Regions from separate parts of the Streptomyces sp. NPDC051320 genome, predicted to be linked through region 2. Evidence: riboswitches for the same ligand, from Rfam matches in the RefSeq annotation. Region 2 holds a riboswitch; the other holds the start of a gene.
What was found. Region 2 has a riboswitch for glycine ahead of gcvT (glycine cleavage system aminomethyltransferase GcvT). Riboswitches for the same ligand answer to the same signal wherever they lie in the genome.
Positions count from the first base shown of each region.

Region 1: another riboswitch for glycine. It lies ahead of gcvP (aminomethyl-transferring glycine dehydrogenase); the one in region 2 lies ahead of gcvT (glycine cleavage system aminomethyltransferase GcvT).

Region 1 is NZ_JBFBAL010000025.1:27,545-30,946, forward strand. It holds gene gcvP (aminomethyl-transferring glycine dehydrogenase) at 1-1,607, opposite strand, end outside; glycine riboswitch at 1,795-1,893, opposite strand; gene AB0M87_RS31970 (PRC-barrel domain-containing protein) at 2,042-2,416, shown strand; gene AB0M87_RS31975 (DNA polymerase IV) at 2,335-3,402, opposite strand, start outside.
Region 2 is NZ_JBFBAL010000001.1:257,349-260,750, forward strand. It holds gene AB0M87_RS01160 (enhanced serine sensitivity protein SseB) at 1-711, opposite strand, end outside; gene AB0M87_RS01165 (AAA family ATPase) at 757-1,530, opposite strand; glycine riboswitch at 1,694-1,789, shown strand; gene gcvT (glycine cleavage system aminomethyltransferase GcvT) at 1,935-3,113, shown strand; gene gcvH (glycine cleavage system protein GcvH) at 3,202-3,402, shown strand, end outside.

The sequences.
Region 1 (3,402 bases), on a different contig from region 2:
GGGTGGATCGCGCCGAATTCGGGCCAGGTGACCGGCTCCATCTCGGTGGTGGCGTTGAGCTTCATCGTGCACGAGCCGAGCGGGATCATGCCGCGGTCCAGCGCGTAGTCCCGGTCGGCGAGTTTGCGCAGGTAGCGCAGCATCGCTGTCTCGGAGCGATGCTGGTGGAAGACGGGGTGGGTGAGCACCGTGTCCTGGCGCAGCAACCCCTGCGGCAGCGCGTCGGGCGTGGCCCCGTCGAGTGCCTCGATGTCGCAGTCGGCACCGAAGGCCGCCCAGACGGCGGCCAGCTGGGCCCGGGTGGTGGTCTCGTCGCAGGAGATGGACACCCGGTCGGCGTCGACCCGGCGCAGATTGACCCCACCCTCACGGGCAGCGGCGACCACCTCGTCGGCCTTTCCGCCGGTCCGCACGCTCAGCGTGTCGAAGTACTCCGCATGCACCACATCGACGCCTGCCTCGCGCAGGCCGGCGGCCAGGATCGCCGCGTAGCGATGGGTGCGGCGGGCGATGTCCCGCAGGCCGTCCGGACCGTGATACACCGCGTACATCCCCGCCATCACCGCGAGCAGCACCTGCGCGGTGCAGATGTTGCTGGTGGCCTTCTCCCGGCGGATGTGCTGCTCACGCGTCTGAAGGGCCAGCCGGTACGCCTTGTTGCCGTCGGCGTCCACCGAAACCCCCACGAGCCGACCGGGCAGGCTGCGCGCGAACTTCTCGCGCACGGCCATGAACCCGGCGTGCGGGCCGCCGAAGCCCATCGGCACGCCGAAGCGCTGGGTGGTGCCCACCGCAATGTCGGCGCCGAGTTCACCCGGCGAGGTGAGCAGGGTCAGCGCGAGCAGATCGGCGGCAACGGTGACGATCGCCCCGAGCTCGTGCGCCTGCTCCACGACCGGCCGGATGTCGTGTACGCCGCCTGAGGCGCCCGGGTACTGCAGCAGCACGCCGAACACCCCGCGCTCGGCGACCTCAGCCGGAATACCGTCGCTCAGGTCGGCGACCACGACCTCCACGCCGGCCGGCTCGGCTCGGGTCTCGATCACCGCCACCGTCTGCGGCAGCGCGTCGGCGTCGACCAGGAAGACACCGTTCTTCACCTTGCCGACCCGGCGGGCGAGTGACATCGCCTCGGCCGCCGCGGTGCCCTCGTCGAGCAGCGAGGCGCCCGATGTGGGCAGCCCGGTGAGATCGGCGACCACGGTCTGGAAGTTGAGCAGCGCCTCGAGGCGGCCCTGCGAGATCTCCGGCTGGTAGGGCGTGTACGCGGTGTACCAGGCGGGGTTCTCCATGACGTTGCGGAGGATCACCGGCGGCGTGAAGGTGCCGTAGTAGCCGAGCCCGATCATGGGGGCCATCACCCGGTTGCGATCGGCAAGGGAGCGAAGCTCCGCGAGTACCTCGGCCTCGGTCCGGGCCTCGGGGAGCCGCAGCTCGTCGGCGCTCCTGATGACTTCGGGCACCGCGGCGGAGGTGAGCTCGTCCAGCGAGCCGTAACCGACATGGGCGAGCATCTTGGCCTGGGCGCCGGCGTCGGGCCCGATGTGGCGCTGCTCGAAGGGGATGCCACGCTCCAGCCGGGAGAGCGGAATGCGGTCGGCGGTCATATGGGAGGCCTCCTGGTCGATACGACCTGCGAGAGGTACCGCTGCACGGGTACCCGGACGGCCTCCCCCTCTGTCATCTCAACCTGAGAGTTTCACCGGCCGTCCGGGGACATGCCGGCTTTCACCGTCGGTGAGGAGGGGTTCCGGACGTGCCCGTCCGATGCCCGCCCCTGCTTTCCAGAGTGACCTCGTCCGTGCGGTACGTGTGCCTGAGAGATTCCGGGGAGGATTTGCTCCTTCGGCGCCTCCGGACACTTCGTCCGGAGGACTCTCCCGCGCGGGGTCAGTAGCCACTGGCCAGCCTACCAGCGCGGCACATCCACCGTATTCGAGTGGCCGATGCCCGGCATCTGCCCTTCTGTAGGGAATACGGATATGTGGGGGGCGTAGATCCGTGGGGATGTTCCGACCAGTTGCGACCAGTTGGAGGGACCGTGCAGACCGACATCGATCCGCGCAACCTGATCGGCCGCAAGGCATTCGACCGCAATGGTCTCAAGATAGGCACGGTGGACGAGGTCTATCTCGACGACGCCACGGGGTCACCCGAATGGGCGGCCGTCCGCACCGGCCTGTTCAGCAGGGACGCCTTCGTGCCGCTGGCACCCAGCGAGGTGGTCCAGGAGGCGCTGCGGGTGCCCTTCGACCGGACCCTGATCAAGGACGCGCCGGATTTCGGTGTCGGCCGGCATCTCTCCCCGGAACAGGAGCTCCAGCTCTACCACCACTATGGTCTCGACGTCTCGGCGCCGGCTCCCGCGCCGTCCCCGGACCGTGACTTCGGCCGGCTCGCGGGCGGCGAAGGCTGATCGTCCGGGTCGGCCTCGACCGCCCGCACCAGCGGCAACGGCTCCGCCGGTGCCAGATGGGGATCGTCGACGCCGAACGTCCGCACCCGCCCCGGTCCCGTCGACCACGGCTCCTCGAACCGCACCGTCACCCGCCCCACCCCGCTGCCCTGCACCCATCCCGCCCCGTACTCGCTGTGCCGCACATCCTGCCCGGCGGGCCAACGGCGGGGGGCGGGTGGCCGCGGCTCCTCGGCCGGTGTCCCGTCGGTGCTCGGGAGGGCCGCTCGGTCTTCCGGCTCCGGTTCTGCGGCGCGTTCGGCGGCGGCCTGGGCGAACAGATCCTCCTGGGTGAAGTCGGCGAGCCCGGTGACACCCACACCCAGCAGCCTGACCCCTCCCGTGGTGTCCACCGCCTCGAGCAACCGGCCTGCGGCCTCACGCACCACGGAGGGGTCGTCGGTGGGCCCGCGGAGGGTCTCGGAACGCGTCAGCGTGGAGAAGTCGTATCTGCGCACCTTGAGGACCACTGTCCGGCCCGAGCGCTCTGCAGCGCGCAACCGCTGCACACACCGGTCCGCCAGCCGGCCGACCTCCGACTTCACCCGCTGCCTGTCGTGCAGATCCACGTCGAAGGTGTCCTCGACGGAGACCGACTTGGTGTCCCGCTCGGCGATCACCGGGCGGTCGTCGTATCCGACCGCCATCCGGTACAGGGATCCGCCGTGCGCCTTGCCCAGCAGCCGCACCAGTTCGCCCTCACCGGCCTCCGCGAGGTGCGAGACCGTCGTCATCCCGGCCCGCCTCAGGTGTTCGCCGGTGGCGGGGCCCACGCCCGGCAGCGTGCGCACGCTCAGCGGGGCCAGCAGTTCCCGCTCGGTGCCCGGTTCGATCAGCACCAGTCCGTCCGGCTTGGCCTGCTCGGAGCCGATCTTCGCCAGCATCTTGGAACCGGCCAGGCCGACCGATCCGCTGAGCCCGGTCACCACCAGGATGTCCCTGCGCAA
Region 2 (3,402 bases):
GGGCCGTATCTTCTCCAGCATCCAGTCGACGACCGGATCCTGTGCCACGTCGAGCAGCAGGAGATTGACCGGCCAGCGCACCTCGACCCGGCCGAGTGCCCGGCCGAGCGCGTCCATCGGGGCATCCCGCCCCGCGCCGTCCCAGGTCGCGAACTCGATGCCCACGAAGAGAACCGGATCGCCGCCCTCGATCGACGCGAGCGCTCTGCGGGCCGAACGGACCACGCCGATCTGGTCGAACTCGCCGGCGGCCACCGAGAGGAAGTCCACCGGGTCCTCCTGCCAGTCCGGCTCGAAGAGCCGCACCCGTCCGCCGCTCGCCGGCCCGTCCAGCAAGGTGCGCCCGGCCCGGCAGAGCTCGGCGACGGCGGGCGGCGGAAGCGGCATACCGACCGCGCCGCCCGGGTTCACGGCTATGCCCAGCTGCGGTGGAAGCCCCCGGGCGAATTCGACGGCGGGCGCCACAGTGAAGGAGAGGTGCGAGCCGACGCATCGCAGGAACTCCGCCTCGGAACTGAAGGCCGGCACGTACGCGCCGCCGTCCACGTCGAGGGTGGGCAGGTCGAGAGCACGGCTGTCGTTGCTGCCACCGTTGGGCAGCGGCACCCAGAGGCTGCTGCGCCCGAGCACCTCGATCAACCGGCCGCCCGCGGCGGGGTTACCGACCGAGGCCGTCAGTACCTCTTCGAGCTCATTGCCCGGCCATGCCATGTCCACCGAGATATCCCCTTCTTACCTGTCGTGTACCGAACGACCCTAACGACCCGGCGACCCGTCGTGGCTTCGCCCTCCTGCGTAACCGGGCCCGGCCGAGTACCCGGGTCCACCCGCGTAACCGGGCCCGTCCCCGAAGCCGATCCGGCTCAGCACCTCCGCCGCCGCACGGTCGAGCAGCACCGCCGAACCGCAGCCGGCGGGCAGCCGTTCGCTCTCCGCGTCGCGCACCAGCCGGCCGATCGCCCGCTGGTGCCTGGCGAAGGCGTACGCGGAGACGCCCCGGCCCCGCTCGGCCTGTCCGGCCCGCGCCACATCGGGTGTCACGTCGAGCAGCAGCAGATGCAGAGCGCGGCCGCGCCGCCGCGCCGCGCGGGCGAGCCGGCCGCGCACCCACGCCTGGGTGCCGCAGTCGTGCACGACGACGCTCTCGCCGGAACGCAGCGCCCGCCACAGCCCCGCGTAGTGCGCGGTCCGCACCAGCGGGCGGTAGCTCCAGTAGGGCAGGAAGCGGGGCATCCGGCGCTGCCAGCGCTCCCGTGCGTCCTGCGAGTCGATGCGGTGGGCCGCGGCGGCCCGGTTCAGCAGGGTGGACTTGCCGCTGCCGGGCAGACCTGAAACGACCACCAGGTCCCCCGACGCGAAGTGCAGGCCGTGCGGGCTGTGGCCGGCCCGCTCCCGCAGATCGCGGACGGTGGGCGCTGTCGCCGCGCCGGGCGGACAGCCGATCGCCTCCCGCACCGACGCGCCCGGCCCGCCGGCCGGTAAAGCAGGACTCCTCAACGGTGCCACCGCGCCCCGCGTCTGCCCCGTCATGACCGCTCCCCCCGTAAGGACGCCCGTCGGGTCCCCCGTCAGACCGCCCGTCCCGCAGTGACCCTCTGCCCAAGAAGTGTAAAGAAACGGTAATGCGGGACAAGTGATTTGCCGGTCGCACCCGCCGTGCGATGATGTGCGCGCCAACTCCATACAGGCCGTTCGAATCCGCGCGGGAGAGTCCCCGGCCAGTTGCCGGGGCGCCGAAGGAGCAAGTCCCTCCCTTGTAATCTCTCAGGCCCCGTACCGCGCGGACGAGGCAGATCTGAAAAGCGGGCCGCCGCCGTGCGGTCCCACCCAAGGTGCAAGCCGAGCCTTCTCAACAGGCGCCGGCGAACCTCTCAGGTTCCGATGACAGATGGGGAGGAATCACCCTCGCCTGTCATGCCCCGGGAGCCCCACATATGAGCACCACCCCCGACCCCACCCCGCGCCACACCGCCCACCCGTCGCCCACCACCGCCCTACCTGATGGCGCTTCGCACCACAGCCCTCTTCGAGCCCTGCACCGTTCGCTGGGTGCCACGATGACCGACTTCGCCGGCTGGGACATGCCGCTGCGATACGCCAGCGAACGCGACGAGCACAACGCCGTACGGACCCGCGCCGGACTCTTCGACCTCTCGCACATGGGCGAGATCACCGTCACCGGCGCGCAGGCCGTGGACCTGCTGAACCACGCCCTGGTCGGCAACATCGGCACCGTCGGCGCGGGCCGGGCCCGCTACACGATGATCTGCCGGGAGGACGGCGGGATCCTCGACGACCTGATCGTCTACCGGCTGGCCGAAACCGAATACCTGGTCGTGGCCAATGCGGGCAACGCGCAGACCGTGCTGGACGCACTGGCGGAGCGTTCGTCGGGCTTCGACGCCGAGGTACGGGACGACCGCGACGCATACGCCCTGATCGCGGTGCAGGGGCCGGAGTCCCCCGGCATCCTGAAGTCGGTGACCGACGCCGACCTGGACGGGCTGAAGTACTACGCCGGTCTGCCCGGCACGGTCGCCGGCGTCCCCGCGCTGATCGCCCGTACCGGTTACACCGGCGAGGATGGCTTCGAGTTGTTCGTCGCCCCGTCCGACGCCGAGAAGGTGTGGCAGGCACTCACCGATGCCGGCGCCCCGGTGGGTCTGGTGCCCTGTGGTCTCTCCTGCCGCGACACGCTGCGCCTGGAGGCGGGCATGCCGCTGTACGGGCACGAGCTGACCACCGCGCTGACGCCTTTCGACGCCGGTCTCGGCCGCGTCGTCAAGTTCGAGAAGGAGGGCGACTTCGTCGGGCGCACGGCCCTGGAGGCCGCCGCCGAGCGGGCGTCCTCGAACCCGCCGCGCAAGCTGGTCGGCCTGATCGCCGAGGGCCGCCGGGTACCCCGGGCGGGCTATCCGGTCGTCGCCGAAGGCCGGGTGATCGGCGAGGTCACCTCGGGCGCCCCCTCACCCACCATCGGCAAGCCGATCGCCATGGCCTACGTCGACGCGGCACACGCCGAGCCGGGTACCTCCGGGGTGGGCGTGGACATTCGCGGTACGCATGAGCCGTACGAGGTCGTGGCGCTCCCCTTCTACAAGCGTCAGAAGTGACCCAGCCCACCCCTCCGGGTCCCGCCTTCATCTCAGCACTCAAGACATCCGTTCATCAGCACTCCACCGCATCCGGGAGAATCAGGTCATGAGCAACCCCCAGCAGCTGCGTTACAGCAAGGAGCACGAGTGGCTGTCGGGCGCCGAGGACGGCGTCTCGACGGTCGGCATCACCGAGTTCGCGGCCAACGCGCTCGGCGATGTCGTCTACGCGCAGCTCCCTGAGGCCGGCTCCACGGTGACCGCGGGCGAGACCTGCGGTGAGCTGGAGTCGACCAAGTCGGTCAGC